Regions from separate parts of the Brevibacillus sp. LEMMJ03 genome, predicted to be linked through region 1. Evidence: riboswitches for the same ligand, from Rfam matches in the RefSeq annotation. Region 1 holds a riboswitch; each other region holds the start of a gene.
What was found. Region 1 has a riboswitch for cyclic di-AMP ahead of FOI68_RS13380 (C40 family peptidase). Riboswitches for the same ligand answer to the same signal wherever they lie in the genome.
Positions count from the first base shown of each region.

Region 2: it holds a riboswitch for cyclic di-AMP, as region 1 does, so the genes downstream of both, FOI68_RS07260 (APC family permease) here and FOI68_RS13380 (C40 family peptidase) in region 1, are expected to answer to the same signal.
Region 3: it holds a riboswitch for cyclic di-AMP, as region 1 does, so the genes downstream of both, ehuB (ectoine/hydroxyectoine ABC transporter substrate-binding protein EhuB) here and FOI68_RS13380 (C40 family peptidase) in region 1, are expected to answer to the same signal.

Region 1 is NZ_VKJN01000009.1:146,718-150,676, reverse strand. Features, by position in the region: gene FOI68_RS13395 (class I SAM-dependent methyltransferase) at 1-476, opposite strand, end outside; gene FOI68_RS13390 (PspA/IM30 family protein) at 564-1,259, opposite strand; gene FOI68_RS13385 (LiaF transmembrane domain-containing protein) at 1,344-1,757, opposite strand; cyclic di-AMP (ydaO/yuaA leader) riboswitch at 2,060-2,201, shown strand; gene FOI68_RS13380 (C40 family peptidase) at 2,207-2,824, shown strand; gene FOI68_RS13375 (response regulator transcription factor) at 3,038-3,757, shown strand; gene FOI68_RS13370 (sensor histidine kinase) at 3,758-3,959, shown strand, end outside.
Region 2 is NZ_VKJN01000004.1:186,867-190,825, forward strand. Features, by position in the region: gene FOI68_RS07245 (LLM class oxidoreductase) at 1-645, opposite strand, end outside; gene FOI68_RS07250 (ArsR/SmtB family transcription factor) at 751-1,053, opposite strand; gene FOI68_RS07255 (SOS response-associated peptidase) at 1,228-1,902, shown strand; cyclic di-AMP (ydaO/yuaA leader) riboswitch at 2,138-2,263, shown strand; gene FOI68_RS07260 (APC family permease) at 2,373-3,959, shown strand, end outside.
Region 3 is NZ_VKJN01000003.1:21,723-25,681, forward strand. Features, by position in the region: gene FOI68_RS04810 (L,D-transpeptidase) at 1-283, opposite strand, end outside; gene FOI68_RS04815 (hypothetical protein) at 434-1,033, opposite strand; cyclic di-AMP (ydaO/yuaA leader) riboswitch at 1,368-1,503, shown strand; gene ehuB (ectoine/hydroxyectoine ABC transporter substrate-binding protein EhuB) at 1,708-2,607, shown strand; gene ehuC (ectoine/hydroxyectoine ABC transporter permease subunit EhuC) at 2,643-3,290, shown strand; gene ehuD (ectoine/hydroxyectoine ABC transporter permease subunit EhuD) at 3,294-3,944, shown strand.

The sequences.
Region 1 (3,959 bases):
CGCGCCTGCAGCTCCGATTGCAGTTGCAGCGAGTATTGAAACGTGATGAACAGCCCGCCGGGGGCCAGCACGGATTGAATTTGGTCCAGAATGCCGGTGCGCAGCGTTTCCGGAAAGATGGCAAAAGGAAGGCCCGAGATGATTACGTCGGCTTTGCCCAACCTCATTTCCTCCATATACTGGCCAAGCTTCATGGCCTCTTCCCGAATCGGCACCTCGGGAAACCGGTCGCGCAGCACGGCCCGAAACTGGGGATCACGCTCAACCAGAAGATAACGGGCGTCCGGCCGCTTTTTCTGGAGAATGGCCTGGGTAAACACACCCGTGCCCGGCCCCAGTTCAACGATGACGCCAGCGTTTGCCCAATCCACGCGGCTCAGCATGCGCGCGCAGAGAAACCGGGAGCTGGGGATGATGCTGCCGACACGTCCGGGTTCGGCGATAAACCGTCGCAAAAACACCAAGAAGTCTGCCAAAAAAAGAACCTCCTCTAGGGGAAAAGCAGCCTGTTTCCCAGGCTGCCTTTGGTTCTATTCTACATCAAACGCCGCCGTTCCTCTCGCTTACGCCTGTTCCGTTTGCTGCGGCGTTTCCTTCTGTTCAAGCAGGGAGGCTTTGATCTTCGCCAGTTCGGCGTCCAGGTCGTCCTTCTCCCATTTGCTCAGGGAGTGGTCCAAGCCTGCGCTGGTATTGCGCCACTGGCCGCTTAAATCCGCTTCCGCCTCCATGCGCATCACTTTTTCTTCCATCCGGGCAAATCCGCGGCTCGCCGTTTCGCTGCCCATCCCGACGATGGCCTGATTCACCTGCTTCTGCGTCTTGGCTACTTGGGCGCGGGCCATCAGGGTGTATTTTTTCGCCCGCATCTTGTAAAACTCTTCTTTCAGCTCAGCCAGCTTTTCGCGCATCTTTTGCGCCGCTTCCGAAGCGGACTGGTAGAGCGCCTCGTACTCCTGGGCACGCGCTTCGTACTGCTTCTTGTCGGCAAGCGCGCGGCGCGCCAGTTCGTCTTCGCCTTCGGTTAGCGCCAGTTTTACCTGGCGATCCCGTTTTTCCACGAGGGCGAGCGCCTCTTCCCACTGCTGGCGGAATTTCTTCTCCAGCGCCACCTGACGGGCGACGGCCACTTCCACCTGGCCGATCTCCACTTCCATGTCACGCATGTACTGGTTCAGCATTACCACCGGATCTTCCATCGAATCCAGCACGTCGTTCACCGAAGCCACCGTCAAATCACGCAAGCGTTTCAAGATACCCATTGTCACTTGTCCTCCTCATCATATCACATGATCATGGTTGTTTTAACATCCTTGTCCTGCGACCCGGCCATGCCGGCGCGGGGATTACGGCTGCTGCCGCTTGGTTACGCTTTGCTCCCATCGATCCAATGCGTCATTTTCTCGCAGCACGCGCTGTGCCCACTGCCGCTCCCAGACGGTCGGAACCGGGTGATCCGGCACATCCCGTTGGCGAAGCAAGCGGAAGCCCAGGTAAATGACCCCGATGGCCAGCACGGCGTGAAACAGCAGATGCAGCTTGCCGATCAGCATCAGGAACCCGAACAGAAAGATCAGTACGCCGCTAAAACGCGAACCTGAACTTCCCATCACTTTGCGGGCGCCGTACAGCATGATCAGCCCGGGAATCAGCACACCGAGCAGATCGCCGCCGTCAATGCCGATCTGATCCAGCAAGACCAACCCGCCTATGAGCAGCAGGACCAGTCCGAGAAGCACTTTTCCAGACCGCTCGCTCATCAACTGCTACCCTCCCATCGACTTTGTTTGGGTGTCACCCTCATGGCTTTATTGTAGACGGCTGACAGGGCTCGCCATAACGGGCGGGCGGTTGGTTTTTCCCTCCGTCCCGGGGCGGAGACGCCTTCCTTCCGCAATCGGACAAGCATGCACCCGCGCTTTGGCGAATCGTGCGCCGGCATGGTCGACACGAATCGTTTCCGATTTATGACAACATTTTGTGTCAAAATTGTGAACAACCAAGCAAAAAGACAGGAAAAATCGGACACGTGTTGAATTGTGCTGGAGTGCGTGTAAAAAAACATCGAAATTAGCCGAATTCCGCTATGCGGAAACGGGGGACCCACGTTTTTCGGGGTGAATGGCCGCCGCTTGCCGGCCGCCTAGGGCAATCCTTTCGACCGAACCCATCAGCTAACCTCGTAGGCTCAGGAAAGGAGCAGTTTCTCTTGCGCAAAACGGTGGTTACTCTCTTCATCGCCGGGATGCTTGCAATGGGAGCCGGCGCTGCACACGCCCAGGAGGAATCTTCCTTGATGGGTGTCGTCAACGACCTGTACGGCGCTCCTTACAAGTCGTCCGGCACGACCAAAAACGGATTTGACTGCTCCGGTTTTACGCGCTATGTGTTTGACGCGCTGGGTGTAGATCTGCCTCATTCGTCGTCCGCCCAATTCAAGTTGGGAGTACCGGTGTCCCGCAGCGATCTCCAGCCGGGTGACCTGGTCTTTTTCAACACCAACGGGCGCAGCATTTCACACGTGGGCATCTACATCGGAAACGGCATGTTTGTACACGCGGAGAGCGGCAAAGGAGTCGTCAACACGAGGCTGAACGATCCGTATTACTGGGGCAAGCGCTTTGTGGGCGCCAAACGGATTGCCCTGCCTGTGCTTGAGGCCATTGCCGAGGCTCCACAGAAAAAGAAACCGGTACAAGCAGCATCGCTGCCCGATGCGAAGCAGCAGCCGCAGCGGCAGCAAGAACAATCGAAACAACAGCCCCAGACTCCACAACAGCAGCAAACTCAACAGCAGCAGCAATCACAACCGCGGCAGCAGCAGTAATCGACGCACAGCGTACAAGCCAGGGACGACAGGTCTCTGGCTTTTTCTGGATTTGTTTAGCACCTGGTGTCAAGAGGTAGTAACATCCGTTTTTCGACGCTGCCTGGACTGTCCGGCCGGGAAGGACGGGATTATGTCCCCGCGTGCGGGCAAACCGTGATATGATAAAAGGAATAGGACCAGAACACATGTGGTGACTGGGGGAGAGTACCGGTGAAAGACCATGTTTTGATTGTGGACGACAACGAGGAAATACTCGAGCTGCTGGAAGATATTTTGGGAAGCGAAGGATACGACGTTTCCACGGCGCAGAGCAGCGAGCAGGCGCTGGAACTGCTGAAGTCGGGCACCAAGCCCAACCTGATTCTGCTCGACATCATGATGCCCGGCATGAGCGGCTACGAGCTCTGCTCGCAGATTCGCCGCGAGTGGGAGCTGCCCATCCTCTTTCTCAGCGCCAAGGGCAAAGCGGTCGACAAGGTGGTCGGCTTTGAGATCGGCGCCGACGACTACATCACCAAGCCGTTTGACACGGAAGAACTGCTTGCCCGCATCCGCGCCCACCTGCGCCGCTACGAACGCATTCGCCGTCACAGCGAGGAGGCGGCGGAGAAAGAGACCTCGGCATCCTCCATTACCGTCCTGAAGTTCAAGGGGCTGGAAATTCACAAGGAAACGTACTCCGTTTACGTCAACGACCAAAAGATCGATCTGTCCACCAAGGAGTTTCAACTGCTTACCTTTTTGGCCGAAAACGCGGGCATCGTCTTCACGCGGGAGCAGATCTACGACCGCGTCTGGGGATACGGCTACGGCTCGCTCAACACGGTCACCGTGCACATCAAGAACCTGCGCGAAAAATTGGAGACGGATCGCCAGTTCATCAAAACGCAATGGGGGACGGGGTACGTATTCATCGGGGAGAAAGTGTAGATGAGCATCCGGAACAAGCTGTTCCTCTCGTTTATCGCCTTGATCGTACTCAACCTGCTCCTGTTCAAGTTCGTCTTCGAAGACATCATCGTGGAACAGTTGAAGACGGACCGGCACAACCAGTACCGGTACGAGAAGGAAACGGCGGAGAAGGTGCGGGTCAACCAGTTGTTGAACTCCAGCGTGTTCAAGGATCCGACCG
Region 2 (3,959 bases), on a different contig from region 1:
ATAGTACAGCCAGCCGTCACTGTTTTGGGCGATCCATTCGACGGACTGGGAGCTGTGGCCGGTAACCAGCACCGGAATGTCCCCGAGTCGCGGCTTGGGCAAGAGGTCCCCGTTCCACATGTCCACCCGCGGCGATTTGATCGCAGGGAAACTCTCCGCCCACACTTTTTTCATGACCAGCAGGGATTCCTGAAAGAACGGACTCCGGTTTTCCGGATCGACGGAGAAGGCCGGGAATTCGATCGGACGGTCCCCGGTCGCCACCCCGAGAATCAGGCGCTCGCCGGACAGTTTGTCGACGGATGCCGCTGCTTTCGCGACATGCAGCGGGTGACGCAGGGTGAGAATAATACTTGCCGTACCCAGCGCGATCTCCTTGGTATGGGCGGCAATATATCCCAGATAGACCCAGGGATCATACATTTGGCCCGCATCGCCGAAATGGGGGTCATGCAGCGGAACATCCCGGACCCACAATGCGGCAAAATTCAGCTCTTCCGCTCGTTTGGCCAGTTTCAGCTGCTTGTCCATGTCCATCTCCGGAACGCTGCCTTGGTATGATTCCAGCGGGAAGAACAGCCCCAGCGTCAGTTTGTTTTCCTGATACATGCGCGTGTAACCCTTGTGGTTGTCAAACCGGTTCATGATGATCCCTCCATATCTATATATCTATAATTGTCGATATAATAATAAAAGAAAGGGCAGGGAACCTACAAGCCCAAAAGTGTAAATGTGTAAAAATCCGTCCCCTTACAGATCCCTTGATAACCGTTCCATCACTTTTTTGATGTTTTCCTCATCCCGCTTGTAATACGTAAATTGCCCAATCCGTTTTGCTTTTATCAATCCCGCTTTTTGCAGCATGGACAGATACAGGGACACGGTGGATTGGGACAATCCCACCTTTTTTTGAATGTCGCTCACGCAAACCCCGTCTTCGTGGATGTCTCCGTGAAGCGGTTTGGGAAAGTGAACGTCCGGTTGTTTTAACCACTGTATGATCTGCAGCCTCGTTTCATTGGACAAGGCTTTCAATACGTCCAAAAGTTCCATGATATCCTCCAGATTCTTCTTTCGTGTATCTCTTACAGTATCCCACATTTCGAAAGCGGGCTGGCTGCATGATTCCGCCAATGTCAGGGGAAGACAACACCACACCCTCCCTCGCTTGGACGGGGATGTTTTTCCTTGAGCCCGGGAAAGCTGGTGGCAGGAGGGAGATTGCCCATGTGCGGCCGTTTCACGCTGGTCACCGCCCCGGAAAAACTGATGAGCCGATTTCACCTGCAGGACATCCCGTTTGAATGGAAGCCGCGGTACAACATTGCTCCCGGCCAGCCCATCCCGGCCATACTTGCCGACGGCGGTCGCCGCAGAATCGGCCAACTGCGCTGGGGCCTGGTTCCGTCGTGGGCGTGGGACGAGAAGATCGGCTCCAAGATGATCAACGCCCGCGCCGAAACGCTGCGGGAGAAGCCGGCTTTTCGGCGGCTGTTCGAACGCAAGCGCTGCATGATCCCGGCCGACGGCTTCTACGAGTGGAAGCAGATGGCCCGGGGGAAACAGCCGATGCGCATCACCATGCGGGACGGAGAACCCTTTGCCTTCGCCGGCCTGTTTGACACCTGGACGGCGCCTGACGGCCACAAGCTTCACACCTGCACGATCATTACCACCCGGCCCAACGAGCTCGTCGCAGACATCCACGACCGGATGCCGGTGATACTGCGTCCGGAACATGAGAGCGCGTGGCTCGACCGGGACAGGTTCGATGCGGAATGGCTGCAGTCGCTGCTCGTACCGTACGATCCCCAGGCGATGAAGGCATATCCCGTATCGGCGATGGTCGGGAATCCGAAAAACGACCGGCCGGAGTGTTTGGAAGAGGCCCCCTGGTCATAGCGGGGAAAACTCCGTCAGCGCCTGGCTGCGGTGCGTTTGCCATTTCTATTTTATCCTGCTGCGTTTTCCTGGGAAAGAACCTCGTGTGCTCATCCCATCCGCCATCACGAGTTATTGCGTGTGCATTCGATTTCATTCGAAAGAAAAACATAGACAGGTTTGTATGCGCTTTCATTGAGCGGCGTACCCGTTGCACGTTGGGGGAGACGGGATTATGTTTGGAGGGAGAATTTCATATCGTGACACGCTGAATCGAAAGAGCGGGGGAACCACTTTTTGGGGTGAATCGCAGAACATGCGTAGGGCTAATTCCACTGCCCGAATCCGTCAGCTAACCTCGTAAGCGTTGTGGAAAGGGGGATGCACTTGTGATGTCGAGGCTGCGGCTGCAAGGGTAATACTACCTTTGTGGCCTTTTTTCTCGTTTTCCAGGCAAATCCAACCCGAAGGAAGGTCAGTCACGAATGACAATTGGTCAGTTAAAGCGTTTCTTCATTGGGTCACCATTGCGAACAAGGCAAATCGCTCACGAAAAATTGCCGAAATGGAAAGCGCTGGCGATCTTTTCGTCAGATGCGCTCTCATCGGTCGCGTACGCTACGGAAGAGATTTTGCTCGTGCTTGCCCTGATTGGATTCGGCGCGTTTGCTTATTCCCTCCCGATCGCCATCGCGATTCTGGTATTGCTGACGGTCGTGACGCTCTCCTACCGTCAGATTGTCCATGCGTTTCCCTCTGGGGGAGGGGCGTACATTGTCGCCAGGGAGCACGTGAACACGCCTGCCAGTCTGGTGGCCGGAGCGGCGTTGATGATCGACTATGTGCTCACGGTTGCCGTCAGCATCAGTTCCGGGGTCGCAGCGCTGCTGTCCGCCTTTCCTTCTTTGCTTCCCTGGAGAGTGGAGCTGGCTGTCTTTCTCGTGATGCTCCTCATGATCCTGAACCTGCGGGGCATTCGGGAATCGGCCACCGTGTTCGCTTTCCCGACGTACCTCTTTATCTTGTCGATCCTGCTGATGATCGCGGTGGGAGGGATCCAAATCTGGAAAGAGGGCTGGCACGGTTATCACGCGCAGGGGGCAGCCCCCGCCGCTGACATGTGGACGTGGGCGGGGATGCTGCTGCTGTTCCGTGCTTTTGCGTCAGGCTGTTCGGCGTTAACCGGAGTGGAAGCGATCAGCAACGGCGTGCCGGCTTTCCGGTCGCCGGCGCCGCGCAATGCGGCGATCACCATGACATGGATGTCGCTTTTGCTGGGGATGATGTTTTTTGGGATTACGCTGTTGGCGTATGCGTTCGGAATCGCCCCCAAAGAACATGAGACGGTAGTGTCGCAAATCGCGGAACATGTATTTGGCCGCGGGCCGCTGTACTACGTCATTCAGGTGGCCACAACGCTCATTCTGTTCCTGGCGGCCAATACCAGTTTCACGGGATTCCCCCAGTTGACCTCGATCATTGCCCAAGACCGTTTCCTGCCCCGGAAGCTGACAATGCGGGGAGACCGTCTTGTGTTTTCCAACGGGATTGCGCTGCTCAGCGTGCTGTCCATTCTGCTGATACTCGTCTTTCATGGCGATACGCACGCGTTGATTCCGCTGTATGCCGTTGGCGTGTTTCTGTCCTTTACGATCGCCCAATGGGGCATGATGAAAGCGCTCCTGCGTGAGAAAAAGAAAGGCATTGCCCGCATTGCCGTGATTGGATTCGGCACCTTGATCACGGGGCTGGTTACGGTCATTACGATCGTTTCCAAATTCACCGAAGGGGCATGGATGGTCACGGTTGCCATTCCCGTGGTGGTGTGGATGTTTTACGTGATCCGGAACCATTACAGCAAGATTGCAAAGGAACTGCGTCTGGATCTGCATGCCCATCCGCAGCAAGTGAAGACCAAAGTCATTATCCCGATCTCCGGAATCAGCAAAGTGGTGGCGCAATCGATTTCGTACGCCAAGGGGATCTCGGATGACATCGTAGCGGTCACCGTCGATTTTGATGATGAACATGCGGGACAAATGCGGGAAAAATGGGAAAAATGGAATCCGAACGTTCCG
Region 3 (3,959 bases), on a different contig from region 1:
GGATGCAGCCGTGAGAGACGTACTTGCCGATCGAGGCCGGATTGTTGGTGCCGTGTATGCCGTAATGAGGCCTGCTCAGCCCCAGCCAGTAGGTGCCGAACACGCTGAGCGGGCCGCCCGGGTAGGAGTTCGGGTACGGGACTTTGTTGATGATGGTAAAGTCGCCGCGCGGCGTGGATGTGGCAATTTTGCCCAACCCGACGGGAAACGAGCGGACCAGGCGCTGACCGTCGTACAGATCCAGCCGCAGCCTGGAGATGGAAATGCGGATGTGGTACGGGATGATCTTCACCTCCTCGGCCGGTGGTACTGCGTTGTTTTCATCCTATGCAGCCGCACCGTTCCCGTCCTTTGGGAGGGGAAACGAGGTTTTGCGAGAAAACGCATCCGGCAGGACGGCTGGCGCGCTGTCCGCCTGATGCGTTTTGTCGTGTCAGGTAGAGGTTCCCGTGTAGAGTTGCTGCAGCTCAAGCTGATCGGCAACAGGCCACTGTCCGATGCGCTCGTACGCCTGCTCGCTGATCGGCAGCAGAGTGACCGGCAGACCGTGCTGTTCCATCATTTCCTTGGCAAACACCGCATCGGAGACGAACCAGCAGCCGATCTGCTTTTGTGTGCCATCCTTGAACGTAAACCGCATATACACTTCTGCCGTATCCGCTTTTTTTCCCGTGAGGCCGACCCCGATTTCGGTCTTTTGGACCTGGTTCCAGGCGTAGAGCGTTTCCCTGCCGAAGAACGGGTTCAGATGGACACCCTCGCGATCCACATACGCATAGGTGTTCATGGTCAGCCAGAGAAAGAGGATCGTCACCCCGCCCAGGATCAGTTTGACGCCCTTTTTTACGACAAAGGCGGGCAGAATGAAGAGGCCCGCCAGACAGGCGAGCAGCAGCGACATGTGGGACATCAGCCACGTCTGTTCCGGGTAGACGAACAGCCATTTCAACACCGCCATGAACACGGGGAGCAGCAAGATGCCCAACAGGGAGAGCGGCAGGCCAATTTGAAGAGATCGTTTCGTCCAGGCCACTGTCTATTCCCACCTTTTGGTTTGATTTCCACTAGTTTATACGCCGCCGCGTGACGGCGGTTTCAACGCGGGTTCCCGGTCGGTGCGACCAGCCAAGCCCCACCCGGCGCAGCAGGGAGGACAGGAGTCAACGTTTTTACCAGGAATGAACACAGTAGGATATGGAAGGATCTTTTTGGATGAGACTGGTAATTCCAGGTAACTGCGGCTGAGCGGGCCTGATGCGTGAATATCCGGGATTACCGGGGATGAGGCAGGGGCGGGAGTATGGTAACATGAACCCCATGTTCGAGAACGCCAAAATGGCAAAAGGAGCGTGCCGTATCATCATCCAACCACATACGGGCCTAGTTCCGTTGATGACGGAAACGGGGGAACCATCTTCTGGGGTTAATTCTGTTCCAAACAGAAGGGATGCTTCTGCCATCCTACCCGTCAGCTAACCTCGTCGGCTAAAGCAGATCGATCTTACTCGTACACGACATCCGCTTGTGTTGCGTGCAGAGGGCTGTCCGGCACCCGTTCGGGCAGTCCCCCTGTACCCACGTCAGGTTTTCCGTTTTGTTTGCAGGAAAACAGTCGGCGCATTCGCTTTCCGTCTGGAACGGCCCTCCAGTTGCGGAAGCAGTGCGCCGATTTTTTTCTATCCGTTGACGAAGAAAGGAGAGGTGCGAATGAACAGGAGAAGAACGTGGGCAGCCGCTTGGACGGCGCTGTTGTCTGCCGCACTGCTGGCGGCGGGATGCGCCCAGCAGCAGGCCGCCTCGCCCCGCGCGGGGGAAGCGGCGGAAACCACGCTGGAAAAGGCGAAGCGTCAAGGTTTTGTCACGGTCGGGTTCGCCAACGAGAAGCCGTACGCCTACGCCACGCCTGACGGCAAACTGACCGGGGAAGCGGTGGAAGTGGCGCGGGTGATCCTGAAGCGGCTGGGCATCCCTGAGATCAACGGGGTGCTTACCGAGTTCGGGTCGCTGATTCCCGGTCTGAAGGCAAAGCGTTTTGACGTCATCACCGCGGGCATGTACATCACGCCGCAGCGGGCGCAGGAAGTGGCCTTCGCCAACCCGGAGTACGGCATCGGGGAGGCGCTGGCGGTCAAGAAGGGGAACCCGCTCAACTTGCGCAGCTACCCGGACATCGCGGCCCAACCGCAAGCGAGGGTGGCCGTGATGAGCGGAGCGATTGAGATGGAGTACCTGCAGAAGTCGGGCGTGAAGCCTTCGCAGATGGTGGTGGTGCCCGATCAGCCGTCCGCCGTTGCGGCACTGCAGGCGGGGCGGGCGGACGCGATCACGATGACGGGTCCCTCTCTGCAGGCCGTGCTGGACAGCGCCAAGGACCCCGAACTGGAGAGGGTCATGGATTTCGTGCATCCGGTCATCGACGGCAAAAGCGTCCGCGGGTACGGCGCGGCCGCCTTCCGCAAAGAGGACCAGGATTTCGTCGACGCGTACAACCGCGAGCTGCAAAAGCTGATGGAGTCGGGCGAGCTGCTGCACATCCTGGAGCCGTTTGGCTTCACGGAGCAGGAGCTGCCAGGGGAGGAAACGGCGGCGGAGCTGTCGCGGCCCTGAGCCGATTTCGTTCAAACGAAAGGATGTGATGGAACGTGTCCCTGTTTGACCTGCTTCCCTCGCTTGCAAAAGGAGCCGCCCTGACCGTGGAAGTGACCGTCCTGTCCGCGCTCGTCGCTTTCGCGGCATCGTTTCTGGCCGGATTCGGGCGCCTCTCCAGGCGGAAAAGCGTTCGTGCGCTGACCGCCGTCTACGTGGAGGTGTTTCGCGGCACCTCGCTCTTGGTTCAGTTGTTCTGGCTGTATTACGCGCTGCCGCTGTTGGGAGTGGAGCTGCCTCCGCTGGCGGCGGGGGTGATCGCCTTGGGACTCAACCACGGCGCCTACGGCTCGGAAGTGGTGAGAAGCGCCGTCCTGGCCGTCCCCAGAGGGCAGACGGAAGCGGCCATCGCCCTGAACATGACGCCGTGGCAGCGGATGCGGCGGGTGATCCTGCCGCAGGCGTTTGTCATGATGATTCCGTCCTTCGGCAATCTGCTGATCGAGCTGTTGAAGGGAACCTCCCTGATCTCGCTGATCACACTGGCCGATCTCACCTTTCAGGGGATGGTGCTGCGCACGTTTGACGCGTCCCGAACCTTCGAAATATTCGCGCTCGTTCTGGTCGTCTACTTTGCCCTGGCGTACCCGCTGACGCTGGGCATGCGCGGGCTGGAGCGGCGTCTGACGGCGGGGAGGGTGTAAGCCGTGTGGAGCTGGCCGTTTGCGTGGCAGATTGCGCCTGAGCTGTTGAGAGCCGTACAGACGACCATTGCCGCTACCCTGGCCGGCTTTGCCCTCGCGCTTGTCGGCGGACTGCTGCTGGCGTTCGCGCGGCGGGCGAAGCCGAGGGGCGTGTCTCTCGCCGCGGCGGGCGTCATCGAGTTCGTTCGCAGCACGCCGCTCCTGGTCCAACTGTACGTGCTCTTCTACGGTCTCCCCTCGGCAGGCATTTCCCTGCCGCCGTTTGCGGCAGGCGTCCTGGGATTGGGCATTCACTACAGCGCCTACCTGGCTGAAGTGTACCGTTCGGGAATTGAGTCCGTTCCCCGGGGACAGTGGGAGGCGGCGACGGCGCTGAACTTTTCCAGACGACAGACGTGGACGCGCATCATCCTTCCCCAGGCGATCCGCCCGATCATACCGGTGCTGGGCAACTACCTGATCGTCATGTTCAAGGAAACGCCGGTGCTGTCGGCCATCACTCTGGTGGAAATGCTGATGACCGCCAAGATGATCGGTTCGGCCTCGTTTCGCTACCTGGAGGCCTTTACGCTGGCAGGGATGCTGTTTTTCCTGCTCAGCTACGCCTCCTCCCTGCTGATTCGCAGGCTGGAGAGCAAACTGACACAGCGGTAAAAGGAGGGGAGTGGC